DNA from 2 places in the Allobosea sp. 05T433 genome. Region 1 is predicted to be linked to the other one. Evidence: predicted binding sites of a transcription regulator. Region 1 holds the regulator's gene; the other holds the start of a gene.

Region 1 (4,513 bases):
TCAGGACGCTGCCATTCGGTTGTTTCTCGCCGAATGGCGCGCGCGCTTCCTGGGCGCCATCGCGATCGAGGCCGGACGAAGAAGGCTGTTTCTCTGGCTGCCGGTGCTGATGGGAGCCGGCATTCTGCTCTATTTCGCGGCTGATCGCGAGCCATCCTTCTGGGTCCCGCTCTCCGGCTTTGGCGTCTCCGCTGCGATGGCAGCGCTGTCGCGCGCCCGACGCCCGGTCATGCTCGCTTGCGTCGGCCTTGCTGCCATCTTCGCCGGCTTTGGTGCCGCGGCCTGGCGCACGGCGACGATCGCAGCACCGATGCTCGATCGAATGCGCGTGGGACAACTCACCGGCTTTGTCGAATCGGTCGAGGCGCGCGACGCCGGCGCGCGCCTCGTGATCCTGGTGACCGGCATTGCCGGGGTGGAGCCTGAACGCCTGCCACGGCGGGTTCGGGTCAACGTCAAAGGTGGTTCGGTTTCGCCGGGCGATCACATCGCTGCCGTCGCGCGCCTCCTGCCGCCGCCCGGTCCAGTGCGACCAGGTGGCTACGACTTCGGGCGCGACGCCTTCTTCCGAGGGCTTGGTGCAGTCGGGACCATCCCCGGAAAGATCACGCTCGCCCCACCACCCTTGCAGCCACCGCTCGAGCTTCAGATACGCGCGACGGTCGACCGGGCGCGCAATGCCCTGACGGAGCGCATCGCCGGGATCGGGGGAGGGCAGGCTGGCGCGATGGCGGCGTCGCTGGTTACTGGCAAGCGCGGCCTCATCACGGAGGCGACCAATATCGACCTCCGCGCGGCCGGAATCTATCATATCATCTCGATCTCGGGCCTTCACATGGTGCTGGCCTCCGCCACGATCTTCGGCCTGGTCCGTGGCCTGCTGGCGCTATCGCAAACGCTGGCATTGCGCTGGCCCATAAAGAAACTCGCCGCCCTGGCCGCGATGCTCGGCGCCACGGCTTATTGCATCTTCTCGGGAGCCGAGGTCGCGACGGTGCGCTCGCTGATCATGACATTGGTCATGCTCGGTGCGATTCTCGTCGATCGCCCGGCGCTCAGCATGCGCAATCTGGCTCTCGCTGCGATGATCGTTCTGCTGCGCGAGCCTGACGCGCTGCTTGGTCCAAGCTTCCAGATGTCCTTTGGCGCTGTCGCGGCGCTGATCGCCTTTGCCGAGCGCTGGGAGGATCGCGGCCACTCCGAGGCGCCGGCGAACCTGCCTTGGCCGCTACGGCCGATCTGGATCGCGGTGGTCGGGCTCACGGTCACGACCGTGCTGGCGACGGTCGCAACCGCACCGTTCGGTGCCTATCACTTCCAGACCTTCAACCCCTTCGGTCTGCTCGGCAATGCGCTCGCCTTGCCCTTCGTTTCCCTGATCGTCATGCCTGCCGCTGTCTTCGGCGTGCTCGCCTATCCCTTCGGCCTGGATTGGCCGGCTTGGGCGCTCATGGGAGTCGCTTCGGACTATGTGCTGCAATCCGCGCGCTGGGTTGCGGGATTCGACCACTCCGCGGTGATCATTCCTGCATTCGGGGCCGCGGCGCTCGCATGCTTTGCCGCTGCGCTTCTCTGGATCACGCTCTGGACGACACCGCTGCGCTTCCTGGCCGTCGCCCCCCTGATCGCGGGACTGCTCGTGGCAGCGAAGCCCGACAGGCCCGACATCCTGATCGAACGCGATGGTTCCGGCATCCTGGTCCGCGGGGGCGATGGTCGCATGATCCTGGCGGGGCAACCGAGCCGCTTCGTGCTGCAGCAATGGCTGAACGCAGATGGCGATAATCGCCGGACTGACGACAACAGCCTGCGGGAAGGCGCGGCCTGCGACACGTTGGGTTGTGTCGTCCGCAGCAAGGATGGACGAAGCGTTGCCTTTGCACGTGATCGCCTGGCCATCGTCGAGGACTGTCGGCGCGCCGATCTGGTCATCACGCCGATTCCGTGGAACGCTCCGTGCGCAGCACGACTGATCGACCGCAGGGCATTGTCGCGCGATGGCGCGACCGCCCTTGTCGGCAACAAGGGCGGCTGGCGCGCCCATCTATCAGAGCAGGATGGTGTCGATCGTCCCTGGAGCCGCAAGCGGGAGCGGCCTGCAAGCACGCCGGCTTTGCCGCTGGCGGCTGTCGAAGAACACGAGCCGCTTCAGTAGCGCCGCATCAGGTTGACCAGGCGGCCCTGAATCTTGACGCGGTCCGGTCCCAGCACCCTTGTCTCATAGGCGGGATTGGCAGCCTCGAGCGCGATCGAGGAGCCGCGCTTGCGCAGTCGCTTCAGCGTTGCTTCCTCGTCATCGATCAGAGCCACGACGATATCCCCGGTATTGGCCGTGTCCTGACGCTTGATCACCACCGTATCGCCGTCGAGAATGCCGGCTTCCACCATCGAGTCGCCGCGAACCTCGAGGGCAAAATGTTCACCGGGGCCAAGCATGTCGGCAGGCAGTGCCACGGTATGGCTGCGGCTCTGGATGGCGGAAATCGGTGTACCGGCGGCAATCCGCCCCATGACCGGAATCGCAACCGTGGAGCGCACATCTTCGTCCGGGGGCGGTGCGATCGGCCGGACCTTGCCAAGCCCCCCTTGGACGACGGAGGGGCTGAACCGTCCGCGCGTCGCCTGAGGGCCGCCGGCCCCTTCGGGCAGCTTTATGATCTCCAGCGCTCGGGCTCGATTGGGAAGGCGGCGAATGAACCCGCGCTCCTCCAGCGCCATGATCAGGCGATGGATACCGGACTTGGAGCGCAGATCGAGCGCGTCCTTCATCTCGTCGAAGGAGGGGGGCACCCCTGTCTCGCGCAGGCGTTCCTGGATGAAACGAAGCAGTTCGAACTGTTTGCGTGTCAGCATGGTTCCCGCCGGCGCTCTTTGTATGGAATCGAAACAAAGCACGAACACCATACAGGTTCGCGTTGTGTTCCGCAAGCGCGCTCAGCGTAGGCGGATGATCCGGCAGTTGTCGCCTTTGTTTGCCGGCGCAGCAAACGATTCGCGAATGAGTAGCGCGTCGGCGCGGGCAAGAGTGGCCAGCATCGACGAATCCTGCTTGGCGAAGGGCGTTGCCAGCCATCCTTCCGGAGTGAGCGTCAGTTCCGACCTCATATAGTCTCGCCGCTCATCATTTGCCGGCAAATTTCTTCCGACGATTGCAGGCTCACTCAGATCGCGCTCCGGTTCCGGTACGCCCAGGAGGGTCCTGAGCAGGGGCACGACGAAGAGATGTCCGCAAACGATGGACGAGACGGGGTTTCCGGGCAGGCCGAGCGCGACCATGCGGCCGAGGCGGCCCATCATCATCGGCTTGCCCGGCCGCATGGCGATCTTCCAGAAGCCGAGCGCCATGCCTTGACCGATCAACGCTGCCTGGACGAGATCGTGCTCACCTACCGAGGCTCCTCCGAGGGTGATCAGCACATCGGCATCGGCCTTCCGTGCCTGGCCAATCTTGTCGGCGAGATCGGCATGATCATCGCGGGCAATCCCGAGATCGAGCGCCGTGCCGCCGGCCTGCTCGACCAGCGCGGCGAGCGCAAAACTGTTGGACGCGACGATCTGGTCGGGTCCAACCGGCTCGCCGGGCTGGACCAGTTCGTCGCCAGTCGCGAGGATCGCGACCAGTGGCTTGCGACGCACAGTGAGCATGGGGTGGCCCATGGCTGCCGCGAGGCCGAGGCTCGCACTGTCGAGCCGGCTGCCGGCGAGAAGCAACACCTCGCCCTCGGAGAAGTCCAATCCTGCCTGACGAACGAACTTGCCGCGCTCGGCGCCCTCGCGCACGCGGATCGTCGCAGTGCCGACGCCGTCCGCATTCTCCTGAATCAAGATCGTATCGGCGCCCTCCGGAATCGGAGCACCGGTGAAGATGCGAACAGCCTCATTGGAGCGGACCATCCCTGAGAAGGAACGACCGGCAGCCGATTCGCCGATGACACGCAATTCATTTGCCGGCGCAATATCGTCTGCGCGAACGGCGTATCCGTCCATTGCGGAGTTGGCAAAGGGGGGCTGGGTCCGAAGCGCCTGCAGGTCGGCGGCGAGCACGCGCCCTACGCATTGTGCGAGTGGCAGGGTTTCTGATGGTGTCGGTGCCGGAACGCTGTCGATTAGCGCCTTCAGGGCGACGGGGACGGGCGTGAGGCTCATCGCGCAGTTTCCGGGAGATCGAAGGTGCCGGATTTTCCACCTGACTTGTGGACGAGCCTGATGCCTTCGATCCGCATCGCCCGGTCGACCGCCTTGACCATGTCGTAAACTGTGAGGCAGGCGACGCCGACAGCGGTCAACGCCTCCATCTCGACGCCGGTCTGTCCCTTCATCTTGACCTCAGCGCTCACGCGCACCCCGGGCAATGTCTCGTCCAGGGTGAGGTCGACGCTGATCTTGCTGATCAGCAGCGGGTGACAGAGCGGGATCAGTTCATGCGTGCGCTTGGCGGCCATGATTCCAGCCAGGCGCGCCGTGCCAAGCACGTCGCCCTTCTTGGCGTCGCCATCGCGCACGATCGCCAGGG
Region 2 (4,513 bases), on a different contig from region 1:
CCTTCATCGGTCCGTCGGACGAGACCGATGTCATGTCCGCGATGGCGCGGATCAGGGTCGCGAAGAGGTCGATCTCGTAATTGTCATGCGTGCCTTGAAGCACGGCGGCGACACGTTCCAGCCCCATGCCGGTGTCGATCGAGGGCCGCGGCAGATTGGTGCGGATGCCGCCGGCGGCCTCCTCATACTGCATGAACACGAGGTTCCAGATCTCGATGAAGCGGTCGCCGTCCTCATCGGGCGAGCCTGGAGGGCCGCCGGGGATTTGGTCGCCATGGTCGTAGAAGATCTCGGAGCAGGGGCCGCAGGGGCCGGTGTCGCCCATGCGCCAGAAATTGTCCGAGGTCGGAATCCGGATGATCTTCGAATCCGAAAGTCCGGCGATCTTCTTCCAGAGCGCGTGCGCCTCGTCATCCTCGGAATAGACCGTGACGGTCAGCTTTTCCTTGGGCAGGCCGAACTCGCGCGTGACCAGCGTCCAAGCGTGGGTGATCGCCTGCTCCTTGAAGTAGTCGCCGAAGGAGAAGTTCCCCAGCATCTCGAAGAAGGTGTGGTGGCGCGCGGTGTAGCCGACATTGTCGAGGTCATTGTGCTTGCCGCCGGCGCGCACGCATTTCTGCGCCGACGTGGCGCGCTGGTAGGAGCGCTTTTCCTGTCCGGTGAAGACGTTCTTGAACTGCACCATGCCTGAATTGGCGAACATCAGCGTCGGGTCGTTGCGTGGCACGAGCGGGCTCGATGGCACCACCTCATGGCCGTTCGCCTTGAAATAATCGAGGAAGGTGGACCTGATTTCGTTGACGCCGCTCATCGCAATTCGAACTCTGCTTCAGGATGGGTGGCCGGGCGGGCCTGCTGGTTGGGATCGGTTCTAGTCAGCGGCTTTGCACCTGTCCAGAATTCCCGTGACAAGGCCTTGGCGCATAAAAGAAACGGGCGGCCCCGAAGGGCCGCCCGCCAAAAATACCCTGCCGCTGGCGCGGAGATAAGGCTCAGGCGTCGCCCTCGTCGAGATCATCGTCGGTCGGTGTCGCCTCATCGAGGATGCGATCGGCAACGAGGCCTGAATTCTGCCGGATCGTGGCCTCGATGCGCGCCGCAACGTCCGGATTGGCCTTGAGGAAGGATTTGGCGTTCTCGCGGCCCTGGCCGAGGCGCTGGCTGTCGAAGGAGAACCAGGCTCCGGCCTTCTCGACCATCCCGGCCTTGACGCCGAGGTCGATCAGTTCGCCAACCTTCGAGATGCCCTCGCCGAACATGATGTCGAACTCGACCTGCTTGAAGGGCGGCGCCACCTTGTTCTTGACGACCTTGACGCGGACCTGGTTGCCGGTGGCCTCGTCGCGCTCTTTCAGCGTCGAGACGCGGCGAATGTCGAGGCGCACGGAGGCGTAGAATTTCAGGGCGTTGCCGCCGGTCGTGGTCTCGGGCGAGCCATACATCACGCCGATCTTCATGCGGATCTGGTTGATGAAGATGACCATGCAGTTCGAGCGCGAGATCGACGCGGTGAGCTTGCGCAAGGCCTGGCTCATCAGGCGCGCCTGGAGGCCGGGCTGGACATCGCCCATCTCGCCTTCGATCTCGGCGCGGGGCGTGAGGGCCGCAACGGAGTCGACCACCAGCACGTCGATGGCGCCGGAGCGAACCAGGGTGTCGGTGATCTCGAGCGCCTGCTCGCCGGTATCGGGCTGCGAGATCAGGAGGTCGTCGAGATTGACGCCGAGCTTGCGGGCATAGACCGGATCGAGTGCGTGCTCGGCATCGACGAAGGCGCAAACGCCGCCCTTCTTCTGGGCTTCGGCAATGGTGTGGAGCGCAAGCGTGGTCTTGCCGGAGGATTCTGGTCCGTAGATTTCGATGACGCGGCCCCTGGGGAGGCCGCCGACGCCGAGCGCGATATCGAGCCCGAGCGAGCCGGTCGAGATGGTCTCGATCTCGATCGCCTGCTGGTTCTTGCCCAGGCGCATGATCGAGCCCTTGCCGAAAGCCCGTTCGATCTGCGAGAGCGCCGCATCGAGCGCCTTAGCCTTGTCCATCGAAGAGCCTTCCACGAGCCGGAGATTTGCCTGATTCACAACGTGCGCTCCTTATGGCAGGGGCGCGATCACTTCTCAATGTGCGCCGTGAGCAAATATGGTCACGGTTTGTTCCTGTCTTCAAGTTCTTTTTTTGTTCTCATTCATCGCCTCCCTGCAGAGCTGTTCAAGCCCGGCTGTCGCCCTTCGCTTGCATGGCCCGGATCTGCATCGCGTTGCCGAGCCGCTCCAGCTCCAGGGTGTAGCAGTAGAGCGCGAAGATGACGGCGATGAGGAGCGCCCCGCGCCAGCTCAGATCGAGATAGCCAAGATCGAGCTCCGGGACGTGCCGGAGATAATAGAGCGAGAACAGAGCGCCGCCGAAGATGAAGCCGATCCGGGCTGCGAAGGAGACGAAGTGGCCGATCACCAGGCCGCCATAGGTGGCGGGGATGGTCACATGACGCAGGCGCCACCAGTAGCAGGCCTGGCCGATCAGGACCGCGAGCGCGGTCTGCAACGCGCTGCCGCGAGTGGCAGTCATGATCGTTCCGATATTGTCGATCAGCAGGAGGAAAATGCCCCGCACATTGGCGAGCACGACGATCGCACACAGGGTCTGGGCGAGAAGCAGGATCAGGTATCTGCGTGAGTTCCCGTCCGACATCGCGCTGCCCGCATCGTTCGTGGACGCCGCGCCTCGCTACCTGCGCGGCCTCGCGCCTCAGCTCATCGCGGCCTTCACTGTCTCGACCAGCTGCTTCATCGTGAAAGGCTTGGGCAGGAAGTGGAACTGCTCGCCTTCCGGCAGGTTCTTGCGGAAGGCCTCCTCCGCGTAGCCGGAGACGAAGACGACCTTGGTGGCCGGGTTGCGCTGACGTAGCTCGCCAAGCAGGGTCGGGCCGTCCATCTCGGGCATGACCACGTCGGAGACGACGAGGTCGATCTTGCCGTCATGCTTGAGGAAGATATCGAGCGCCTCCACGCCCGAGGCCGCTTCGTGCACGGTATAGCCGCGCGAGATCAGCATGCGGGCATTGAGCGCACGCACCGCGTCCTCGTCTTCGACCAGCAGGATGACGCCGGCGCCGGTATGATCGGCTGCGACCTTCTTGGGCGCTTCCTTGGCAGCGTTGTCGGCGGCGATCTCCTCTTCCGTCGGCACGTGACGAGGCAGGAAGATGCGGAAGGTCGTGCCCTTGCCGAGGGTCGAATCGACGAAGACGAAGCCACCGGTCTGCTTGACGATGCCATAGACCATGGAAAGGCCGAGCCCCGTGCCCTTGCCGACCTCCTTGGTGGTGAAGAAGGGCTCGAAGATCTTGTCGAGATGTTCGGCCGGGATGCCGGTGCCGCTGTCTTCGACTTCGAGCATGACATAGTCCGCGGTGGGCAGGGCCTGATGGCCGAACCCGGCGCATTCTTCCGCTGCGACGTTGCGCGTGCGGACCTGCAGCTTGCCGCCGTCCTGCATGGCATCGCGCGCATTGACCGCGAGATTGACGATGACCTGTTCGAGCTGACCGAGATCGGCCTTGACCGACCAGAGGTCGCGGCCCTGGCGAATGTCGAGCGAGACCTTGTCGGCGACGACGCGCTTCAGCATCAACGAGAGATCGGAGAGCACGTCGCCGAGCTCGAGCACCTGCGGGCGCAGCGTCTGGCGGCGCGAGAAGGCGAGCAGCTGCCGGACCAGCGAGGCCGCCCGGTAGGCGTTCTGCTTGATCTGCATGATGTCCGGGAAGGACGGGTCGGTCGGCTTGTGGCTGGCGAGCAGGAACTCGGACGCGTTGATGATGACCTGCAGCACGTTGTTGAAATCGTGCGCGATGCCGCCGGCGAGCTGGCCGACAGCCTGCATCTTCTGGGCCTGGTCGATATTGTCCTTGAGCTTGCGCTCGGAGGTGGTCTCCAGCGCATAGACGATGGCGCGCTCACCATCGCTGTCCTCGGTCGCTGCGACCGGAGAGAGATAGAGTTTGGCCGAACGTCCGTCCTCGCCCGAGAGATTGGCATCGAGCGGGGCGATGTCGCTGCTGCCGGCCATGGTCGCTGCGAGCGCCTCGTCGAGGCTGCCGGGCGCGACGAGATCCTGGATTGTCGCGGGCTGGCGGCCCTGCTGCGTCAGCCGGGTGAAGGCGGCGTTGGAGCGCAGGATCGCGCCGTTGCGGTCGACAGTCGCGATCGCCATCGGTGTCGAGTGGAAGAAGCGGGCAAAGCGCACTTCGGCATCGCTGCGCCCGTCGGACCCGGCTTCGCCGGTCGTCCGGTTGAGCACGAGCGTGCGTGAGGGGCCAGCGCGGCTGTCGCTGCCGAAGGCAACCTGATGATGCAGCCTGACCGGCAGGGTCGTGCCATTGCGCCGGCGCAGATCGACATCGAGGACCTCGACGCGGACATCGCCGGGCTGCCCGCGAATGGCCTGGATCAGGGCAGCCGCGTTCGAGGTTGCGATGTCGTCGAGATGCAGTCCGCCCGAGCCGAAGCGGGCGAGG

What was found. Region 1 encodes LexA, which represses DNA repair genes until DNA is damaged. Its sites were predicted from a motif close to TGTTCNNNNTGTGTTCNG; they were not measured.
Region 2: recA (recombinase RecA) is a predicted target of LexA. The motif match lies at 2,163-2,180, and genes of this name have one in related genera.

The regions. Positions count from the first base shown of each region.
Region 1 covers NZ_JBFTKS010000011.1:128,541-133,053, forward strand. The annotation lists gene AC1DGP_RS17200 (ComEC/Rec2 family competence protein) at 1-2,155, shown strand, start outside; gene lexA (transcriptional repressor LexA) at 2,149-2,853, opposite strand; gene AC1DGP_RS17210 (molybdopterin molybdotransferase MoeA) at 2,935-4,146, opposite strand; gene moaC (cyclic pyranopterin monophosphate synthase MoaC) at 4,143-4,513, opposite strand, start outside.
Region 2 covers NZ_JBFTKS010000010.1:156,008-160,520, reverse strand. The annotation lists gene alaS (alanine--tRNA ligase) at 1-811, opposite strand, end outside; gene recA (recombinase RecA) at 993-2,039, opposite strand; gene AC1DGP_RS16190 (hypothetical protein) at 2,206-2,685, opposite strand; gene cckA (cell cycle histidine kinase CckA) at 2,743-4,513, opposite strand, start outside.